One region of the Vibrio sp. 378 genome, then DNA from elsewhere that is predicted to be linked to it. Evidence: predicted binding sites of a transcription regulator. Region 1 holds the regulator's gene; each other region holds the start of a gene.
What was found. Region 1 encodes MetJ, which represses methionine synthesis genes. Its sites were predicted from a motif close to TTAGACNTNTANANGTCTAA; they were not measured.
Positions count from the first base shown of each region.

Region 1 (4,285 bases):
TTACTGGGTAGCTTTAGCGAACGCTTGTTCTAAATCTGTGATGAGGTCTTGTGCATCTTCCAAACCGACAGACAAACGCAATAGTTGATGAGAGACCCCAGCCTCCGCCAGCGCCTCCTCACCCATTGCACGGTGCGTCATGGATGCCGGGTGGCAAATCAAACTTTCTACACCACCTAATGATTCAGCTAATGAAAACAGTTGGAGCTCTTTCACAAACACCTTTAACTGCTCAAACGAACCAGCAAACTCAAAACTCAACATAGAGCCAAAGCCCGTTTGCTGCTTTTTAGCGATGTCATGACCTGGATGTTCCGGCAGGCTTGGATGATAGATAGTTTTAACTAACGCTTGTTTCTGTAGGTAAGCCAGTACCTGCTGTGAGCTCTCTTCATGAACTTTCATACGAGCACCAAGCGTACGAATACCTCGCAGTGTCATGTAACTATCGAAAGGTGTGCCCGTTGCACCAATACAATTGCCCCACCATGCAAGCTCTTCTGCATGCGCTTCTGTGTTGGTGATGATTACCCCACCAATTACGTCCGAATGACCGTTGATGTACTTTGTTGTGGAGTGGATAACAAAATCCGCACCTAGCTCTAAAGGTTTTTGGTACACGGGTGTCAAAAAGGTATTGTCCACCGCAACTAACGCGCCGACTTGTTTCGCTTTTTCACAGGTAGCTGCAATATCCACTACGCGAACCAGAGGGTTTGACGGAGTTTCTAGCAAAATGAGTTTTGGTTTTTGTGCCAATGCAGCATCTAAAGCCTGTTCGTCTGATTGATCGACAAACTGAACCTTAAAATCGCCTTTGCTAGCTCGGGTATTAAAAAGACGATAGGTGCCGCCATAACAATCGTGAGGAGCAATAATGAGATCATCTGGGCCGAGAAAAGCGGAAACCCATAAATTTAATGCCGACGTACCGCAGTTAGTAACAACCGCTCCTTTTCCAGACTCAAGTTCAGATAGCGCACTTTCCAACAGTCCGCGGTTTGGATTACCAGATCGTGTGTAATCATACTTGGGCACTTCACCAAAAGCAGGAAAACCATAGTTAGTGGAAAGATAAATAGGTGGAACGACAGCATGATATTGGCTGTCTGATTCAATACCAGTGCGTACTGCAATGGTCGCAGGTTTGCGAGTGCTCATGGGTGTATCCTTTCACGGGTAATGACTTCTAAATAGGAATGCGCTATATCTAATGAGTAACATAAAGTGATCAACACGCTTCCTTTGCTGTTATGTTCACTTTACTCGTCAAAAAATGAGACGTCAACACTTCTAGACGTCTATATGTCTTTGCTTATGGCGGTAAATGCAGCTAAAATCAGCACCTAAATTATTTTTAACCGATTACATAAATGAAGGTGTGCAATGGCTGACTGGAATGGCGAATACATTAGCCCATATGCAGAGCACGGCAAAAAAAGCGAACAAGTAAAAAAAATTACCGTCTCTATCCCGCTAAAAGTTTTAAAGGTGCTAACTGATGAGCGTACTCGCCGTCAGATCAATAACTTACGCCATGCAACCAATAGCGAATTGCTATGCGAGGCATTTTTGCACGCGTACACAGGTCAGCCACTTCCGACAGATGAAGACCTTCGTAAAGACCGTCCTGATGATATTCCAACAGAAGTAAAAGCGCTGATGACGGAAATGGGCATCGAATTTGAGTCATTCGACGAAGAATAAAAAAGCCTGATAAGAGGTTTCAGGTAATAACTCTTGCCTCGAGCCAAATGAATGACATAAAAAATGGGACGCAATAGCGTCCCATTTTTTATGTATCACATCTGAAAGATATATTACTCTGCCATGTAGTTTTCAGGCATCTCGATACGAGCTACACCTGAATTAACCGCCGCCTGAGCAACCGCTTTTGCAACACGTGGTAGCAAACGTGAATCCATTGGTTTTGGAATAATATAGTCCGCACCAAACTCTAGCTTATCAACACCTGCAGCCTTCAATACGGCTTCAGGTACAGGCTCTTTTGCTAGCTCACGAATCGCCTCAACGGCTGCAAGTTTCATTTCATCATTGATTTCACTTGCACGCACATCAAGAGCACCGCGGAAAATGAATGGGAAACACAATACGTTGTTAACTTGGTTAGGATAATCACTACGGCCAGTACCCATGATCAAGTCATCACGAACTGCGTGAGCAAGTTCCGGCTTGATTTCAGGATCCGGGTTAGAACATGCGAATACGATTGGCTTATCTGCCATCAACTTCAACGCTTCCGCTGGCAATAGGTTTGGACCAGATACACCTAGGAACAGATCTGCACCTTCAATCACGTCTTCTAGTGTGCGCTTATCTGTATTGTTCGCAAATAGCTGCTTATATTCATTAAGATCATCACGACGAGTGTGAATCACACCTTTGCGATCTAGCATGTAGATTTTTTCGCGCATTGCGCCGCATTTGATCAGAAGCTCCATACACGCTACAGCGGCAGCGCCAGCGCCAAGACAAACAATTGTTGAATCTTCAAGTTTCTTACCTTGAAGTTCGATTGCATTCAGCATACCCGCTGCCGTTACAATAGCAGTACCATGTTGATCATCGTGGAATACTGGTACATCACAACGTTCAATCAGACGCTTTTCAATCTCAAAACAGTCTGGTGCTTTAATATCTTCAAGGTTGATACCGCCAAAAGTGTCTGCAATGCTCGCAACAGTATCAACAAATTCATCGATCGTGCGGTGCTTAACTTCAATATCAATAGAATCAAGACCTGCAAAACGCTTAAACAGTAACGCTTTACCTTCCATCACTGGCTTAGATGCAAGTGGACCTAGGTTACCTAGACCTAGAATAGCGGTACCGTTAGAAATAACAGCAACCATGTTCCCTTTTGCAGTGTACTTGTACACGTTATCCGGGTTTTGTGCGATTTCACGCACTGGCTCTGCAACACCAGGGCTGTAAGCAAGGGCAAGATCACCCGCCGTTTCCGCAGGCTTTGTCAGTTCGACAGCAATCTTTCCTGGAGTTGGATAAGCATGGTAATCCAATGCTTTTTGGCGATGTTCTTCTTCTGGAGTGGCTGCTTGGTGGTTGTCTTCAGACATGGACGTTTCTCTTTTTTATTTTTAGGTAAGGGGGCATAAATTCTATCGGATAGAAATCAAACTTCATAGGCAAGATTGCGAGCAATATCCTTAAAAAGCCGATAATAAAAGAGATTAGACCAGATAACGGGGTTAAGCACCTGATTTTCGAGTCAGGTGCTCTTTCTTCTTACTATTATTGGAGTATGCAAACTCAGAAAGTATCGTTACTCTTCGTCCACGTATTGCGCTTGGAGATAATTCTCAATACCAGACATTTCAATCAAGCCAAGTTGCGTCTCTAGCCAATCAACATGTTCTTCTTCATCTTCAAGAATATCTTGGAAGAGATCTCGAGACACATAATCTCGAATGTCTTCAGCGTAGGCAATCGCATCTTTTAAATCTGGAATAGCCGCCATTTCAAGCTTTAAGTCACACTCGAGCATTTCCTTGGTATCTTCACCAATCATCAACTTACCTAAATCTTGTAGGTTCGGTAGGCCTTCAAGGAACAAAATACGCTCAATTAGATGATCGGCATGCTTCATCTCATCGATAGATTCGTGATATTCCTTGTCTGCTAGGTGCTTTAAGCCCCAGTCTTTATACATTCGGGCGTGAAGAAAATACTGATTAATAGCGACGAGCTCGTTACCGAGCACTTTATTGAGATGTTGAATGATGATTGGATCGCCTTTCATGACAAAACCCTCCTCTTTGGCTTCATTTAAATGTAGAAGCAAATGAGAAGGTGTCAAAATGTAAGGCAAATAATTACTGCATACTTACAGCAATTAGCTGGCTTGTTTAAATTCCGTGTAACTAGTTTCCGCTAAAATTTCCTTGGCCTGTCTGATGCACTTACCACATTGGCTGCCCAATGCCGTGCACTTTTTGATTCCTTTAATATCTGTTACGCCTTCATCTATCGCCAACTTCCTAATTTTTTTGTCGGAGACACCATGGCAAAGACAAACGTACATACTCAAAAAACCTATAAAACTAATCTGTGACAAACAATATAAACAAGAATAGTTCTTGTTACCAGTCGCATTATGGTGTCCGCTCAGAATATTTGGTTATAACGATTTTACCGCAGCAGGAAAAGATCAAAGGGTTAAGAGGGGTGAGTAAAAGCGTTAAGAAATAAATTCGGTAAAACTCTGTTTTTAAATCGAAAAAGTGACGTCTTTTATTTCAACACT
Region 1 covers NZ_JAWOUO010000019.1:47,235-51,519, forward strand. The annotation lists gene R7Q48_RS21880 (O-succinylhomoserine (thiol)-lyase) at 1-1,161, opposite strand; gene metJ (met regulon transcriptional regulator MetJ) at 1,387-1,707, shown strand; gene R7Q48_RS21890 (malic enzyme-like NAD(P)-binding protein) at 1,821-3,098, opposite strand; gene bfr (bacterioferritin) at 3,305-3,781, opposite strand; gene R7Q48_RS21900 ((2Fe-2S)-binding protein) at 3,875-4,063, opposite strand.

Region 2 (4,285 bases), on a different contig from region 1:
AACCAACAAACTTGTGCCTGTCGTAGTACAAGCATTTTTAACGGCAAATAACGGTGCAAATGTCGAGCGTCGGTTACCATAATCGTGGTCCGGTGCATACCAAACCCGCTCACCCGTTTTAAGTGCTTCAAGCATGGCTTTGACGTTTTTACGATCAATCAGTGTACGATTAGAGCGAGAGCGTCCCTTATACTGAAAATAATCAAAGCACGGATTATTGTTTGGGCGATAAACACCGGTTCCAGACTTTTTAATGCCAAAAGCTCGAGCACCTAACTCTAGATTCATTGAGTGTACGGCCAACATTAATGCACCTTTGCCTGACTTCTCTAAAGCCTCTAGATGCTCCATGCCTTTTATCGTGACGTGTTTGTTTACCCGTTTATCTGACCAAAACCATGCCATTGCGGTCTCAAAAAGTGCGATGCCAGTATTGTCGATGTTGTCTTTTAGAATTGCTTCGCGTTGGCATTTTTCCATATGAGGGAAGCAAAGCTCAAGATTGCGTCTGATCGTAACTTGACGTTTTCTCATGAATCGCATAGCTAAACGACCAATGTTGCGTCCCAAAGCTAGTTGAACTTTAAAAGGAAGGAGGCTAAGTAAGTACATCACGCTAATGATAATTAACGTTCCCCAGTAACGAGGCAAAAGAAATTCGGCCTTGAAAGCAGGCTTTTTGTATTTGTTCATGTAAGTATTGTCAGATGTGCCCATCTATAAGTGATAAAAACAATGATAATGGACTGCACTTTTATCATTGATAACGCTAATAACATAAATTAAAGCGCGCGGATTCTATGGTTCTTCGACACACTACACAATAAGAACTTTGCAGAAATATGTAGGGAATGAAAAAGCAGTAAAGATGAGTCGCCACGTTAACATCTATCGGAGTGATTTATCTACTGCCCTTTCCTAAAGTTTGAAGAAACATAACTTTGTATTTTCAATGCGCTAAATAATGTCTATTTTTCAATCACATAATGCGACCGTTATGAATACAACAATAAGACGTCATATCAATACTCGCCATTAGCGATTGAATTTGCACTAAAAAGCCGCAGCAATTTCTCGCTGCGGCTTCTTATTCACTTAACAAGTAGAGTGGCGTTATTCGTGCCCTACTGTTTTGGATAATAAATTTACGATCAACACACCAGCGATGATAAACCCAATACCAACTAGGGCTGGTAAGTCTAGACGCTGTCCGTAAACAAAGTAACCAACCGTCGCAACCAAAACGATCCCAGCACCACTCCATATGGCATAAACAACCCCAACAGGCATTGTTTGCACTGTGACGGAAAGCAAGAAGAAAGCGATGCCGTAACCAATCAAAACGACTGTGCTCGGCATTACTTTCGTAAATTGCTCTGTTTTGGGAATATAAGAAGTGGCAATCACTTCACATACAATCGCGATCGACAGCGCCAACATTGGTGGCATAGAGACAAGCATTTTGAACATAAGGCATTAACGCTCAACAGAAATGTAACCGACAACATGTCCGGATAATTAGGCCGCGCATTATACCCAACTCATCTCACGATGGAATACCACTAACGATGTTTACACACCATCACTTTCGCTTACTTTTTGATGACCAGGTGAAAGGCTGACGTTTTGGTGCTGACGAGAAATTTCAAAGTAGATATGCATATCAATCGGCTCAGGTGTATTGAGTAGCATCTTACCTACTTCACGTTGGAAATGACCATAATTACCTAGCTCATCCGTTAGTTCTAGGAGCTCGTAAGAGGCTTCATCGGCAAACATTCCATACGCATACTGATAATGACTGATATCCTTGCTCTTATCATAACCCAGCTTTTGAAGAGCTTGATCAATCTCTTCCGGCGTATAAATGTCTTTATCACCAAACGAATGCAGTAGCACGCAAGGAACTTCTTGAGCGATGCTCTGAATCTTTGTCTTTCTCTTGAAAATACCGAACATAATGTCCTCCACTGACGATGTTTCCAAATATGCACATTAATGCAAAATGGTGAGCTGATTGTTTTTAGTATGGCTCATTAATTTGAGACTTCCTTACTACGAAGTCACCTTCACATATTAACGTGATCGCATAATTACCAGCAAATAGTACACACTGCGTTTCAAACCTATCTCATCAGAAACTCTGCTTTAGTCACAATTGTGTGACAACCCCGAGTACGGTTTACCATAATGTAAAGAGTAGATTGAAAAGTCGGATTTCGTATCGACATCTAAACTTAATTAAGTTAGCTTTAGAAGTATAGACGTCTAGATTGACTATACTTAGGGAGAGAAAGTCGTGCCAATTAGAATTCCAGATCAATTACCAGCTACCGATGTATTAAGGACAGAAAACATCTTCGTGATGAGTGAAACGCGTGCAGCGAGTCAGGAAATACGTCCTTTAAGAGTACTGATCCTTAATCTGATGCCAAAAAAAATAGAGACTGAAACTCAGTTTCTGCGTCTACTCTCAAACAGCCCACTACAGGTTAACGTCGAATTACTGCGCATTGATAACCGCCCGAGTAAAAATACGCCAACTGAACATTTAGACACGTTTTATCGCCAATTTGAAATGGTGCGAGATAAAAACTTCGATGGCATGATCATTACTGGGGCTCCATTAGGTTTGGTGCAATTTGAAGATGTCATTTATTGGGATCATCTCAAAACCATCATGGAGTGGGCAAAAGATCATGTGACATCCACTCTTTATGTTTGCTGGGCTGCGCAAGCAGGGTTAAAGCTACTCTACGATCTACCTAAAAAAACGCGTAAAGAAAAACTTTCAGGCGTGTATCATCATCAAATCCATCATCAATTTCACCCTATCTTACGCGGATTTGATGACACGTTTTTGGCTCCTCACTCGCGTTACGCAGATTTTTCGCCTCACTTTCTAGAAGAGCATACTGACTTAGACATTTTAGCGACATCGGATGTCGCAGGTGTGTACTTAGCCACCACAAAAGACAAACGCAATGTCTTTGTCACAGGACACCCTGAGTATGATTCTCACACCTTACATAATGAATATATCCGAGATTTAAGCGAAGGTATGGAGCCCGCTATTCCTGTCAACTATTACCCAAACAACAACCCAGATAACCCACCAATTGCAAGCTGGAGAAGCCATGGACACCTCCTCTTTTTAAACTGGCTGAACTACTGTGTTTATCAGCAAACACCGTACGACCTCGATCACTTCAGTGAAGATGCTTTCACTAAAGACGATTAGCTTCAAAATAAGCAAACAAAGCACTCATCATTACCGAAATGCAATATGTGAACCAAGCCGCCATATGGCGGCTTTTTCATAACAGTTTGCAAACCTGATCGCATAGTGTTTTTTCCTCAATAGGCTTTTGCTAAGTAATTCATATCATGCAGAAAGATTCAGGGATGTAGGGATAAAGAATGAAAACAGCAAAGCTCGGTGCACTATTATTATTGTCTCAGTTTGCACTCGTGGGTTGCGTGACGGTGAAAGAAGATGGAAGCCCTGTCGTTAAAGCCGATCCTGTGGCAATGGCAGAATCACGTATCGCACTTGGCTTAGGTTATTTAGACGGCGGTAACATGATTCGCGCGCATGATAACTTACAACAAGCCTTAAACCACGCACCTCAATACTATCGCGCGCAATTATCTATGGCTCACTACTACGAAACGGTTGGTGAAGATATTAAAGCCGAACAGATGTATAAACGCTCTCTACGCCAACACACTAAAAACGGAAATGTGCTCAATAACTACGGTACTTTTCTTTGCAAGCGAGGTGACTTCGAAAAAGCCGATCAGATGTTTAATCGAGCCATTGAGCAGCCTTATTACTACCTTATTCCAGCGAGCTATGAGAATGCAGCTTTTTGTGCTCTAAAATCACAAGATAAAGACAAAGCGAGATACTACTTTACTAGAGCTATCGATCATGATCCCCATAGACCAAAATCGATTTTGCAACTCGCTAAAATAGAAATTGATAGCGGTGATTATACTGAAGCTAGAATTCGATTAATGAGATTCAATCAAATGTATGGCGTAAAGAAGCCTTCTTTGCAACTCATGATTCAACTTGAACGTGCAGCAGGCAATGAAGCTCTCGAGAAAAAGTATCAAAAACAATTGGAAAAATTTTCTTAGTACAAAATAGCGATACATAAGGCGCATTAGCTCACAGCCAATACAGCGCTTGACCAAGAATCCAGTGAATTCAGACTCACGGTGATACATTCATCCTGTACATAAACGTCAAATTCGGTACTATTTGAACGGAATAAGT
Region 2 covers NZ_JAWOUO010000007.1:266,352-270,636, forward strand. The annotation lists gene R7Q48_RS15155 (LpxL/LpxP family Kdo(2)-lipid IV(A) lauroyl/palmitoleoyl acyltransferase) at 1-693, opposite strand, end outside; gene R7Q48_RS15160 (DMT family transporter) at 1,114-1,449, opposite strand; gene R7Q48_RS15165 (DUF6559 family protein) at 1,573-1,959, opposite strand; gene metA (homoserine O-acetyltransferase MetA) at 2,300-3,241, shown strand; gene pilW (type IV pilus biogenesis/stability protein PilW) at 3,421-4,146, shown strand.
Region 2: the regulator MetJ is predicted to act here: its motif matches at 2,253-2,272, upstream of metA (homoserine O-acetyltransferase MetA).

Region 3 (4,285 bases), on a different contig from region 1:
GATAGTGTCACTGGCGCACACGATGGCCTGAGTATCAGATTGAAGGACTTTGTCTACCAACTGATAAGCACTTTCATGGCTCAACTTACCCGTTTGGAAACAAGGTGCAATTTGCTTGCGTTGACACCAAGCTTTATAAGCATTTAGACGAGCTAAGCCAGTGGTTTTGTCTTCAGGATCAACACCAATATAAGCAATGCGAGATAAAGATTGCTGCTCAAGGTGAGACAAAGCCATGTCTATCACACCTTGGTTATCGTAGTTGATCGAAGAAACCATTTGCGTGTCCATCGCGATCACGACGATACGATTACCCCACTCCGCCAATGCTCGCTCATCACATCCAGTAAAACCAAACACGATCACCCCATCGACGTTGCGACGTTTAAGCACATCCAAATGCTCATTGGTTTTATCGCGATCGAATTGGCTCTCCATGATCACCGCATCATAACCAGCGGAATACAAAGCATTGAGCATTGTACCAACGGCGCGATTTTCTGATGGTGAGTCTAAACGGGAGATGATAACCCCAATGACTTTTTGGCTGCCGCCACGCATTGATTGCGCAGATTTGGACGGCACATAACCAGATTCACGAATGATTTGCTCAACCTTCTCTCGCGTTTGGGGTTTCACTTTTGGATCATTAGTAAGCACACGGCTTACTGTTGATTTGCCCACGCCTGCCAATTTTGCGATATCAAGAATGGTGAGTTTTTTGCTCATAAGTGTTCAGACTAAAAGAAGGAATCAAACAAAAGGGAAGCAGTGGCTTCCCTTATCTCAGTCAGTAATGAAGATTACTTGTTTAAGTACGCAGGCACATCTGCAATGCTATCTAATACTACCGTTGCAATGGCTTCGCCCTGTTCCGTTACTGGCTTACCAGTGCGAACCAAAATCTTAGTGCCAACGCCTGCCGCTTCTGCTGCCATCATGTCTTCAGCTTTATCGCCGATCATCACAGATTTCTCCATGTCGATCTTCAAGAAGTCACGCGCAGAAATGAACATGCCTGGTTTTGGCTTACGGCACTCACAATCTTGCTTGTACTCGCCAATGCCATGTTCTGGATGATGTGGACAGTAATAGATACCATCGAACTCAACACCATTATCAGCAAAGTTCCAATCCATCCATTGAGTCAGAGACAAGAAACGGTCTTCACTGAATTTACCGCGTGCGATGCCCGATTGATTCGTCACTAACACTAGAAGGTAGCCTTTATCTTTTAGCGCTTTCGTCGCTTCAAATACACCATCAATGTACTCAAAATCATGTTCGTCATGAACGTAGCCGTGGTCAACGTTTATCACGCCATCACGATCGATAAAAACAGCAGGTTTTGCCAAAACGTATTTCTCTATTAACTCGGTTTAATCAGATTATTACATACCTTATAAACTTCAACACTATCTAATTCATTCTTGGCCTCGACAAAACGGTTGATTTGTTGGGCAAGAATCGGTAAATCTGAGGGTGCCCTGCCGTCTACCTCCTGCTTGTTATCTATACATCTTCGTTTCAAAACAGAACATCCATACATTTAGACGTCTAGACGTAAAAATATCTATTGACTTCATTCTGCTTAACCCATAGCATCAACTGAAAATTGAGATAAAGCTCAACATTAAGTTCTGTCAAAGGCCGTTTTTGACAGCGAAGTTCCCCGTATCTTTGGGCAGGTTGAAACATGATAGAAATAAAAAACGTCAATAAAGTGTTCTACCAAGGCAGTAAGGAAATCCTTGCCCTGAAAGACATTAACCTACACATCGACAAAGGCACCATCTTTGGTGTTATCGGTTCATCAGGTGCTGGTAAAAGTACGCTGATCCGCTGTGTCAACATGCTAGAAGCACCGACCTCTGGTTCCATCATCGTTGATGGTGTGGATCTAACCAAACTCAGTAAAAAACAACTAGTCGAAACACGCCGTAACATTGGCATGATCTTCCAGCACTTTAACCTGCTTTCGTCTCGTACTGTGTTTGATAATGTGGCATTACCCCTAGAACTGGCAGATAAAGACAAATCGCAAATCACAACAAAAGTAACTGAGTTGCTAAAGCTTGTAGGCTTAGCCGACAAACACGAGAGCTACCCATCTAACTTAAGTGGCGGACAAAAACAGCGTGTGGCAATTGCTCGTGCATTGGCATCCGATCCTAGCGTGCTGCTTTGTGATGAGGCCACTAGCGCACTAGATCCAGCAACAACTCAATCTATCCTTGAGTTATTGAAAGAGATCAACCGCAAACTCAACATCACGATTTTACTTATCACTCACGAAATGGAAGTCGTAAAAAGCATCTGTCACGAAGTAGCAATCATCGGTGGTGGTGAGCTGGTGGAAAAAGGCACCGTTGGCGATATTTTTGCGCACCCTAAGACAGAGCTAGCGCACCAATTCATTCGCTCAACGCTGGATCTTTCCATTCCTGAAGATTACCAAGCACGTCTGCAAGCAGAGCGTGTTGATGGCAGCTACCCGTTGGTTCGCTTAGAGTTTACTGGCGCAACCGTCGATGCACCGTTAATGTCGCAAATTTCTCGTAAATACAATATTGATGTGAGTATTTTGAGTTCCGACCTTGATTACGCTGGTGGCGTGAAATTCGGCATGATGGTCGCAGAGCTATTTGGTAACGAAGAAGATGACAACGCAGCTCTTGAATACCTGCGTAAGCACAACGTAAAAGTAGAGGTACTTGGTTATGTCCTTTAATACGATTTCTGAATGGCTGAGTTTAAACAGCAAACTACTTTTAGGTGCAACGTGGGAAACGCTTTACATGGTTGCGGTTGCCGGATTAGTCGGCTTTGCTGTGGGTATTCCATTAGGCGTAATCCTCCATATTACTAAGAAAGGCGGCCTACTTGAAAACACCAAACTAAATAGCGGCTTAGGCGCTATCGTTAACATTGGTCGTTCTGTGCCATTCCTCGTACTGATGGTTGCGATTATTCCAGTGACAAAAATGCTGGTTGGAACCTTTATCGGTACAACCGCAGCAATCGTCCCACTGACTATTGGCGCCATTCCTTTTGTCGCTCGTCTTATTGAAGGTGCTTTATTAGAAGTACCGACAGGCTTGGTGGAAGCAGCGCAGTCAATGGGGGCGACTCCAACACAGATCATCACAAAAGTTCTACTACCTGAAGCAATGCCGACTATTGTTAACTCAGTAACGATTACCTTGGTCACTCTCGTTAGCTACTCAGCTATGGCGGGTACGGTAGGCGGCGGCGGCCTAGGTGACGTAGCCATCCGTTACGGTTTCCACCGCTACGATGTAACTATCATGGCCGTGACTGTCGTGATGTTGATTGTTCTAGTACAGATTATTCAGTCTATCGGCGACGCAGTGGTGCGCCGTGTAGACCACAGATAAGCATCAAAAATACAAATTATAAGGAGATAAAGATGAAATTTAGCCTTAAAGGTCTTTTGACTGTAGCAACGGCCGCCTCTGCTCTTGCTCTAGCGGGTTGCGGCGACAAAGAAGTAGACGTAAACAAAGTAAAAGTTGGCGTTATTGCTGGTGCTGAAGCACAAGTAGCCGAAGTTGCCGCTAAAGTAGCAAAAGAGAAATACAACCTAGATGTTGAGCTAGTAACATTTACCGATTACGTAACACCAAACGCCGCTCTGGATGATGGTTCAGTAGACGCGAATGCGTTCCAGCACAAACCATACCTAGACCAACAAGTGAAAGACCGCGGCTACAAACTGGCTATCGCGGGTAACTCATTCGTTTACCCTATTGCTGGTTACTCAAAGCAAGTAAAATCAATTGATGAAATTCAAGATGGCGCACGCATCGCAGTACCAAACGACCCAACGAACCTAGGTCGCTCACTACTGCTTCTTGAGCAACAAGGTTTGATTACGCTACGTGATGGCGTTGGTCTACTCGCTACAGTACGTGACATCGTAGGCAACCCTAAAAATATCGAAATCATTGAACTAGAAGCCCCACAGCTTCCACGTTCACTGGATGACGTAACGCTATCTATCATCAACACCACTTACGCAAGCTCTATCGACCTATCGCCAGAGCGTGACGGCGTGTTCGTTGAAGATAAAGACTCACCATACGTAAACCTAATTGTCGCTCGCGAAGAAAATGTTAATGCGCAAAACGTACAAAACTTCGTAAAAGCTTACCAAACGGAAGAAGTTTACGAAGCGGCAAAAGAGCTGTTCAAAGGCGGTGTTGTGAAAGGTTGGTAATCCCACTTTTCAAAACATGACTGAAAACAACGTTCTAAACATAAA
Region 3 covers NZ_JAWOUO010000005.1:249,350-253,634, forward strand. The annotation lists gene treR (trehalose operon repressor TreR) at 1-729, opposite strand, end outside; gene gmhB (D-glycero-beta-D-manno-heptose 1,7-bisphosphate 7-phosphatase) at 804-1,355, opposite strand; gene metN (methionine ABC transporter ATP-binding protein MetN) at 1,697-2,731, shown strand; gene R7Q48_RS11735 (methionine ABC transporter permease) at 2,721-3,398, shown strand; gene R7Q48_RS11740 (MetQ/NlpA family lipoprotein) at 3,431-4,240, shown strand.
Region 3: the regulator MetJ is predicted to act here: its motif matches at 1,550-1,569, upstream of metN (methionine ABC transporter ATP-binding protein MetN).